3 regions of the Desulfitobacterium sp. PCE1 genome follow, and region 2 is predicted to be linked to each of the others. Evidence: riboswitches for the same ligand, from Rfam matches in the RefSeq annotation. Region 2 holds a riboswitch; each other region holds the start of a gene.
The links. A riboswitch is a leader RNA that binds a small molecule or an ion and turns the genes downstream of it on or off. The one in region 2 is predicted to bind molybdenum cofactor.

Region 1 (3,275 bases), 2.2 Mb from region 2:
ATATTTCTGAACTTGCTCCCGAAGTTGGTTCCGCACACCGGGGGCGAATTTCGCCGGGATTTCTTCCGTACCGATCTCTAGCAGAAAATCTTTAGCCATCTTATTCGGCCTCCTTTCCAGATTGACCTTTGAGTAAGGGGTATCCTAATTTTTCACGTTGCTCGACGTAGGCATGAGCGCAAAGACGAGCTAAATTCCGCACCCTGGCAATATAGCCCGTCCGCTCCGTCACACTGATGGCCCCGCGAGCATCCAGGAGGTTGAAAGTGTGGGAGCATTTGAGGACATAATCGTAAGCAGGAAGAACCAGCCCTTTCTCTACGATCTGAACGGCTTCCTTCTCATACATATCAAACCAAGTTTGAAGGGCTTCCACATCGGCTGCCTCAAAATTGTAATGGGAATAATCGATTTCATTTTGAAGATAGATATCTCCATAGGTGATATCTCCCACATACTCAATATCATAAACACTCTCTTTGTTTTGAATAGTCATAGCTAAACGCTCAAGACCATAGGTAATCTCAGCGCAAACCGGTTTGCAGTCAATCCCCCCGCATTGTTGAAAGTAGGTGAACTGAGTGACTTCCATGCCATCCAGCCAGACTTCCCAACCTAACCCCCAAGCCCCAAGAGTAGGGGATTCCCAGTTATCTTCGACAAAGCGAATATCATGCTCCTTGGGGTTAATTCCCAAGCGTTCCAGACTTTGCAGATAGAGCTCTTGAATATTATCCGGTGAAGGTTTAATAATGACTTGGTATTGAAAATAATGCTGTAAACGGTTGGGATTTTCTCCATAGCGTCCATCTGTAGGACGACGGGAAGGCTCGATATAAGCCACTTTCCAGGGTTCAGGCCCTAAGGCACGCAAAAAAGTGTTGGGATTAAAGGTTCCGGCACCTTTTTCCATATCATAAGGCTGGGCAATGATGCATCCTTGCTCCCCCCAAAATTGGTTCAGGGAAAGAATCATGTCCTGAAATTTCATGATTAACCTCCTGTTTTAATTTTTTTGGATTTATTAAACTGAAGCCGCATTGGAAGCGCCCGAGGGTTGCAGATGAAGGACAAGCTGCCCCATAAAAGAGACATGGCAGCTAATATGTCAAAAAACTCTCGCCCCCGTAGCACTTCTGCTACAGGGACGAGAGTATTCTTCCCGCGGTTCCACCCTGTTTGATCTCATGGAAAGCCAAGAGATCCTCCTTCTTTAACACGCACTCCAAGTGCCCTGATTCGCTTACCCGTTTGGCTTCCACCTCTTCCAAACTCGCTTAAGGGATACACGGATCTTCCTCTCATCATCGCACGAAAAAATTTAATTTGGAAATAATTATAGTACGGCTTAATCGTTTTGTCAATCTATGCTGTATTGATCTCATTTTCTTTTTCAATCAAACTCAAAACTGAGGCAAGCCCCTTAGCTTGGGAGTAATATACTTTCTTATTACACTTTCTAGCTACATCTTTTGCATCCCACATGCTGAGATGGGAGCAAACCATTTGCACGATAATCACACAATCTGCGCCTTTTATGATGTTTTCCAACAGTTTTTTGTTGTTCCTTCTCGGCACACCATCATGGAAGCGCAATTCTATGTTATTTAACTTGCCTATGGATTTGCTATGTCTCTCGAAATTATATCCGCCTATAATCGCTATCTTCATTGGGAATCCACCTCCTTTTCAAACGTGAAGGCATATCCATTTCTGGGTATACCCGAGGGCGTATCGCCCTGGCCGACCAACCATGGATTACTCTTTAGGTCGCTTCGGCTCGGAGACAATTATAAACTTCTTCTCGATCAAAACTAACTAGAACAAACTACTCCATATTATGATTTATTATATATTGATTTTAGTCACGTCTCAATAGGCTTCAAATTATTGAAGAGATAGATTGAATTAAAAGTACCGAAGCAAATGTGAAGCTATGTATTCCGGCAAGGCATCTCGGTTTTCCTCGTTCACAGAAATCAGCTTTACGTTTTGATGATACCTTATCTGATCTGTCCAACCGTTGCTAGCCTGCTTTATCACACCAAGTATAGGAACAGAACCTACTATGGCCTCCAAAATTTCCTCTTGAAAGGCAAAAGCATTGCGTTCCAGACTGCCGCATTCATCCATCACAATGAGTTGAGCTTTGATTCTGGCTAAACGAATAAGCTCAGCACCATAACCATCGAACCGCTCCGTAAGGACTTGTGGAAGACCCTCTTCCCGAAAACGGACTATAACATTCTCTTCCTGATAAACCTGCTCTCCCGAAGCAGAAGTCATATAAAGCCGCTGGTTCGGAGAACCTCTGTCGGGGCCAAAGTAGGTTCTGAAACCGTCGTATGCTACATTGCAAATCCTCAGTGTTTTATCAATGATCGTACTTTTACCCACTTGAATCTCACCGGTCAAAAAGATGTGCATAGCCTTTATAGTTTCCCTTCAATTTCAAATACCCCTATGGGCTTTTGGCGCGGAAGATAGAGGGAAAATTCTCCTTTTCCTATTGCAACAAGGCGCTCTGTTATAAAATTCTCCAAATCATGAGGACTGATATTATGGGATTGGGTCCTAACAAAATTCCGGGCCTCTTCTTCAGACCGAAAGGGCTGGCCAAACTCAAAGACGGTTTCGGTGAGAGAATAGGGTATTCCTTTGCGGATTAATTCTTCCTCAACCTCTTTAGCCGTGTTTTTCTGGAATCTCCGATACTTTTCGGGATAGAGCTCAGCTTGACTCTTTCTACCCACCACCGCAATGAGCTTTTTGCAGTGTGACAAAAATTGTTCCAGCTCACGGCTGCCAAAGAAGCTGATGAAAATAACATCCCAGCACTCCTCAATGGAGTTGCAATCCATCGTTAAAGGGGTAATGTTGGTAAGATTTCTTGTCTGAATGCTTTTCTTAAGGGTCTCAATAGCATAAGGATGAATGTCTATGCAGGTAATGTGGTCAATATATCTGCTTAGTTCTAAATCGACCATCCCTATTCCACAGCCAATATCACATAAAGTAGAGTACTCTGCCAATTTAGGCCCCACCAACTCAGCGATATTCTTGAAAAAGCCGGTATGCCTTTCAGCATCTTCATACCATCTCACTGTATTTTCATTCCATTCGAAATTCATCCATGCCCCTCCCTGCTTATTTTTTTATCGTCACCTTCTGTCCCGTAGTATATATCTTCACTTTTTCAGCCCCGGCTACGATTCTAAAAGCCCGGGTATTATCTTTAATCATAAATCCCGAAAGTTCTTGAAGCCCATACTCAA
Region 2 (3,275 bases):
ATGATATTACATCTTTGCCTTTTTACATGATGTTTGCCGGAGCCGAATTCATCGGCTCTTTTTTATTATTTAAGAAGCTTAACTTATAGGGAGCACCAGAAATGGTTGATGTCCATAAAGTATATATTGAAGGTGATGAGATGCGATATTATTGTTTAGAAATTGATGAAGGAAACAAGAAAAAATACGCCTATGGGTTAAGTGTAACCGAATGGCCAAGAAAATGGATTCTTTGCTCCAAATGCCAGAGAGAATGGAAAAAAAGCGTAATGCATGACTTTGGAACAGATACCCCTATTGTTTTGTCTAATGATAATTATCCTGATTTTCTCTGGTTTTATATTAATCATATTTCAGAGAAAGCTAAAGACGTTCTGGAAAGAGAAAAGATTACGGGCTATAGACTAGAGAAAGCCCCTGTGCTATCCTTCAATGATTTAACTGATATGCAACTCAAGGAGCTCCGGCGCCATGGTACCCGGGTCAATAAAATACCCACAGTCCCGCCTGCCTATTACAAACTTCATGTTGATGTGTGCGCCGAACTTTATAGAAAATCAAACATTATTCTGCTCGATAGTTGCTCGGAATGCGGCTATGAAACATACCTTGCCGAGAGCAAGGAGCGGATTGAATCGAGAGATAGCCTTTTTTTGAGGGGGGAGTCTCTCAATGGAATAGATCTGTTCAGGGCCAAGGGCTACGGTGTTAATATCTATTGCTCTGAAAGATTTGTTGAAGCCTATCAAAGACACGAGCTGACAGGATTGATGTTTACTGAGATTGTAGTGCTTTGAGGCTGCTGCATAACTGGGCGGAAGATAACCTAACATAACTAGATATAATGTAAAATAAAATCAGGATGTTTATTTTTCTGTTGATTTATGTTATTTATGTTTGTGGGAAGAAACATCGGGAATTAAAATTTCGGATTGTCCGATTATTAGCATAAAGACAAAACTGAATAGTTTCCGAGCTCATTCGTCTAAAAGAATCTCTCATGACGGAAGAGCCTGAGCAAACCGCTCACGGGGTCAGTTAGGAAACCAGCTGGCCTTCACTTATGAAAAGGAAGCAGAAAGGACAAATTTGACAGAGTCGGCTCTGGCTTTTGTTGTTTTCGCTATCGGGCGGTTTGCTTTTAGAAAGGCAAGCCGCTTTTTTTCTTTATAGGAGAAAACTATGGCGAACAGATCAGGCAGCGTAGTCGCCAACTGATTTGACTGCTGTCAAATTTGAACCAAAATAACGGCAGGAATGTGCGGGAGAAATTCCACCGGATAAGGAGTGCATAAAAAATGATCAGAGCAGCTATTTACGGCAAAGGAGGGATTGGCAAATCCACTACCACATCCAATTTGGCGGTTGCCTTGAGTGAGATGGGTTATAAAGTGATGCAGATCGGCTGCGATCCCAAGGCGGATTCCACAAGAATGTTGACCGGAGGGAGGCCTATTCAAACCGTATTGGAGCTGGTGCGCAGCAAACGGGATGACCTGCAGGTGTGCGACTTTGTGCAAGAGGGATATAACGGAGTTCTTTGTGTGGAAGCCGGCGGTCCCATGCCGGGTATCGGCTGTGCCGGACGGGGAATTATCACCGCCTTTGATACCTTGGCGGAAATGAAGGCATATGAAGTCTACCAACCGGATATTGTGCTTTACGATGTGCTGGGGGATGTGGTCTGCGGCGGGTTCGCCATGCCTTTACGGGGAGAATATACGGATGAGGTTTTTATAATTACCTCGGGAGAGAGGATGTCCATGTACGCAGCGTCCAATATCGCCGCGGCTTTGGCCAATTTCCGCAACCGGGATTATGCCCGTTACGGGGGGCTGATTCTGAACCGGCGCAATGTGGACAAGGAGATGGAGCTGGTGCAGCAGCTGGCGGCGGAAACCCAGGGTGAGCTCATTTCCGTTATCCCCCGGGCGGCTGAGATACAGAGAGGGGAAGAGCAGGGCAAGACAGTCATGGAGTTATTTCCCGAAACGGAGATCGCTCAAAGTTACCACACTTTGGCCCGGCGTTTTATTGAGGTATGCGGTCATGAGTAAGGGGGTGCAAAATAATCTTCTCTATTATATTCCCAACCGGAGCAGACCTAAGACTATTCTGCGCATTCCGGAGAGCCATAGTCTCCATATATGCCCCACGGCCTGCGGCCGCCGCAACGCTATACGTGCCCTGCAAAACGGGGAAAAAGAGTTTCTCTCCTTTTTATATATCGGGGAAGAGGATGCGGTTTCCGGACAATATGTTGAGAATATCGGCTGCGGTGGAAGAGCTTCTGGAGGTACTTGAGCCGGCGCCTAAGGCCTTTGTGCTTTACTTTAATTGTATCGATGATTTCCTGGGTACCGATGAAAAAGCACTTTTGCGAGAGCTCAAAAGCCGTTTTCCCGGACTTCATTTCACAGTCTGCCATATCAATCCCGTGGCGGCCGATGAAAAAATATCCCAGGGCATGCGCAAGCATAATCAGATGTATGAGCTGCTGGAATACACCGAGGAAAAGGACGAAGGTATTAATCTAAAATCGGCAATTATGTTTCTCTTGATCAGGAGAGCGAGCTCTTTGACCTTTTGGCGGACTGGGGGATTAAGACAGTACGGGAGCTTTTTGCTTGTCGGACGTTTGAGGAATATCAAAAGATGGAGGCCAGTCGGCTGAACCTGGTACTAGTGCCCATGGGCTTGGTTGCTGCTCAAAGCATGGCGGAAAAGCTGGACATTCCTTATTATTTCAATCCCCCTTCCTATGAGCTGGATGAAGTCCTTCGGCATTATTACAATCTGGCCGGCTTATTGGGCAAGCCTTGCCCAGATTTTCGCCAGGAGATCTTGCAGACTCAATTAGCTATCGTGGTAATCAGGGAAAGGGTGGGAGATATCCCGGTTGTTGTGGATTCGTCCGCTTCCATGCGGCCCTTTGCTCTGGCTAAAGCCCTTCTGGGCTATGGCTTTCAGGTGAGGGCAGTCTTCGCACCCCATTCTCCCAGGGATGATTATGAAGAACGGAAATGGTTGGCCGACCATTGCCCCCAGGTCACCATCATAAACCGTGAGGGCATCAAAGCCGTATCCGGCTATGGTTTGGACCAGGAGTACATGGCTATCGGTTATGATGGAGCCTTTTTGCTGAAGGCCAGGTATTTTGTGGATGTGTTTAATGATGAGTCCTTTTATGGGTTTCACGGTATTCGCAAGCTGATGAAGCTTATGGGAGAAGCTGTCGCCAGGGCAGCGGATTGGGGAGACCTGAAGGAGAACAG
Region 3 (3,275 bases), 190 kb from region 2:
GCCACATGGGTGACTGCGGACCGTATTTTTCGGAAGCGCTGAGGCCCCAAATAACAAAGGTGTCAGCGGTATCGATACCGACAGGTGAGATGGCCTCAATAGGCCAGCCGGTCATGGCCATGTTGATGGTATAGTTCCAGCACCAGCAGATGGTCCCGGGATCGACTACGTTGCCGGGATTGCCTAAAATATTCGTGAAGCGGCTTCTGGCCCAGAGATGGTCGGAACGGTAGGTTCCTTCGGAAGAGACGAGAGTTTCAGGACCGTGCTTGTCTATCAGGGTTTGGAGTTTCTCGGCGATTTCATCCATGGCTTGTTGGTACGGGATTTGCACCCATTTGTCTTCGCCGCGTTTGCCGGCACGTTTCAAGACATAATTGATCCGTTTGGGATGATAATGCATCTGAATGGCTTTTTCACCGTGCTTACCCATTCTGTCACAGAGTACGGTTCCTTCTTTCGGATTCCCTTTTATCTCAACTATTCTATCAGCCTTAGTGTCGACGCCAATCATGATGCCACAGTTCATATGGCAGAAGAAACATCGCGAATACGTCCATTGAACACCCTTTTCATCAATATATTTGTTCGGAACAAAATCTACAGACATGATAATCCTCCTTTACTTATCTTCCCGCGATGGGGAGGTTAATGGTCAGGGCTTGTCTTGTGATTCATATCTTTTTTCCATATTTGCTAGGCCATAAAATCCCTCCTTGATTGTTTATTTGCAAAGATATTGGATATTTGAGGTGAATGAGGTAACTGGGACACTATTACTAATTGCAAAAAATATGCCATAATACTCCGCAGGCGCAAGATCAAAAATAAAGGCTTTTCCCAGCGTTTTTCTTAAAAAAGGCAAAAAAAAAGCTTCAAGCTTTTTTCTCGATTCCTGACTTGGGAGAAGTTATGTCAGCCAGTAGGTGATGGCGGGCAGCTTTTCGTAAGGATCGGCCACGCATTTAATGAGTGAAACCAAGGAAGTAAAAACTGTCCCTACCAGCATTCCTCCGAGAACGAGGATCAGGGTTATCTCACCGGAATCCTTGATTTTAGTGCCGATATAATACGTAAGTCCCACAGCCAGTAAACCAAAGCAAAAGGCTGATAGAGTTATCCCGAGACTACCCCAGGAGTACAGAATGGCCAAGGTCGCTCCAAACCCGGCGCCTGCAGACACCCCCAAGATGTCCGGAGAGACCAGAGGGTTTCTAAAAATCCCTTGAAAGGCTGCCCCGGATACTGATAAAGCAAAACCAATCAGGATCGCGGCAAAAATGCGGGGAATGCGTATATCGAAGATGACGGTCTGAACAGTAAATGATACTGCGGCTTCAAAACCAAATAAGCGGCTGGCCAGCGTGGTCCAAACATCTCCAGGATGAATTGGATATCTACCTACTGATAAGGCGGTGACTGCTAGGAATAGGATAATCCCCATTAACAAAAAGAGACGCAATCTCGTTGAGCGATTGCTTTGATAGATGTTTGAAATCTTTGATTCCACGATTAAGTTAAGGCCTCCTTTGCATAGTTTGGTCATAAGTCTCTCTATATGACATTATGGTTTCTACGACACCATCTACATCATCGATGTGATAACAAGGAACTCCGATCTGCCAAGTTATGTCACTGGCAATAGCCAGCAGCTCATGGGGTTCTGAGCGAAGTTCACTGCTACGTTCGCTGCGGTGAACCTCAATTTTGGGTTTGCCACTGATTCTAAACCCTTCAGTAAGGATGAGGTCCACCTTATCGATACGGCTTATTAAATCATCCAGTTCCTTTTCTTCATCAATCTTTTGAATGATGGCAATTTTTTCTGCTGAGGCGATCATAACAATATCTGCCCCAGCCTGGGCCATCTTCCAGGAATCTTTGCCCGGTATGTCTATATCAAAACGATGGGCATCATGTTTAATGGTAGCGATCTTAAGCCCGCTTTGTTTCAATTTCACAACCACCCTCTCCAAAAGGGTGGTCTTTCCTGTTCCCGATGGTGCGACAAAAGAAATCACCGGTGTGTTTGCATTCAACATTCTTTCTGCCTCCTAACTTTAGAATCACAAAAACACTTCCTCGGAATGGAGATTCAGAAGAAGTGTTTTATCGTCTTCATTGCCTCCTTTCCTATCGGGGGGATGTTACATTTCTATAGCAACCCTGTGGGTGATTAACCCAGGCCTTAAAGCCATAGTTTCAACCGTAGGCTATAAGGCTCGGAGCATTATTCATTTATTAAGCAAGGTTTAATCCATTTGTAAATGTCTAACTATTTATAACGCAAGAACTATGCCAACCCGGCAAAACCCTTAAGTAGGCTATTTTCTAAGTAGCCAGCCCCAAAAAACCGATATATATTCTCAATATGAGACTTTCTCAAAACCGAAAAAATAAATTTCCCACCTAGAGTTTCAAAATGAGAATTATTATGCCCTCGAAAACCCTTTCTTCCCCCTTCAACACCTTGCAAATCCCCATTATCCCTTATCCGCCTATCATGGAATGATTCTTGCATGATATTAATACAATGATATTTTAAGAAGGTGATGCTATGAGTCAAGCAAAGAATTGGGCAAAAAAGATTGCAGAAGAATGCCTGAGTTGTGGCGAATGTTCGGATAGTTGCCGTATCTTAACAGAGCTTAATGAATCTCCCGCAACTATAGCTTCAAGAGGACCTGAGTCCCATGAGGCCTATGGTTGTGCCCTGTGTGGAAGGTGTGAGGCAGTATGCTCATTAGGCTTAAGCCCCTTTCGGATGTTCGAGCAACGAAGAATTAAAGCAGTAAAAAATGGAGAGATTGATTTACATGAGTATCAGTATTTATTTCCTGACCGTGCCGTAACCGTAATGAGCCTGTTTAAGGAATTTTATAATATTGATTATTCGGATCTTAACTGCTCCCATCCAGCAGATACAGCATTCTTACCAGGGTGTACTATGTTTACTTATTCACCAAAGCTGACCCGGCAGGTCTACGAGACTCTAACTGAGCTTTATGAAAACCCTTTATTATTTGACAATTGCTGTGGTATCCCTATGTATCACATTGGGCTTCCCGAGCGAGGGGATAAGATCAAGGCTGAATTAAGAGAAAAAGTGCGCCAGCTTGGGGTCAAACGCCTGGTTATTGCCTGTCCCAACTGCTTTTACCAATTTAGTAATGAGGATAGCTTTAAAGACGTAGAGATTATTACTGTCTATGAAGCACTGCTGGAAAAATTCGACTCACACCAGAGTTCAGAAGTGTATTCTATCCATGACTCCT

Region 1: another riboswitch for molybdenum cofactor. It lies ahead of DESPCE1_RS0117695 (DUF2325 domain-containing protein); the one in region 2 lies ahead of DESPCE1_RS0106675 (P-loop NTPase).
Region 3: another riboswitch for molybdenum cofactor. It lies ahead of mobB (molybdopterin-guanine dinucleotide biosynthesis protein B); the one in region 2 lies ahead of DESPCE1_RS0106675 (P-loop NTPase).

Annotation. Positions count from the first base shown of each region.
Region 1 covers NZ_KB913023.1:3,538,281-3,541,555, forward strand. The annotation lists gene glyS (glycine--tRNA ligase subunit beta) at 1-99, opposite strand, end outside; gene glyQ (glycine--tRNA ligase subunit alpha) at 101-991, opposite strand; gene DESPCE1_RS0117695 (DUF2325 domain-containing protein) at 1,366-1,671, opposite strand; molybdenum cofactor riboswitch at 1,667-1,798, opposite strand; gene DESPCE1_RS0117700 (nucleoside-triphosphatase) at 1,909-2,427, opposite strand; gene DESPCE1_RS0117705 (class I SAM-dependent methyltransferase) at 2,433-3,131, opposite strand; gene DESPCE1_RS0117710 (DUF364 domain-containing protein) at 3,148-3,275, opposite strand, start outside.
Region 2 covers NZ_KB913023.1:1,348,761-1,352,035, forward strand. The annotation lists gene DESPCE1_RS0106670 (double-CXXCG motif protein) at 102-797, shown strand; molybdenum cofactor riboswitch at 958-1,090, shown strand; gene DESPCE1_RS0106675 (P-loop NTPase) at 1,299-2,057, shown strand; gene DESPCE1_RS23650 (hypothetical protein) at 2,050-2,304, shown strand; gene DESPCE1_RS23655 (hypothetical protein) at 2,258-2,674, shown strand; gene DESPCE1_RS23660 (nitrogenase component 1) at 2,587-3,275, shown strand, end outside.
Region 3 covers NZ_KB913023.1:1,536,211-1,539,485, reverse strand. The annotation lists gene DESPCE1_RS0107645 (molybdopterin-dependent oxidoreductase) at 1-610, opposite strand, end outside; gene DESPCE1_RS21210 (iron ABC transporter permease) at 911-1,510, opposite strand; gene mobB (molybdopterin-guanine dinucleotide biosynthesis protein B) at 1,518-2,042, opposite strand; molybdenum cofactor riboswitch at 2,109-2,240, opposite strand; gene DESPCE1_RS0107625 ((Fe-S)-binding protein) at 2,558-3,275, shown strand, end outside.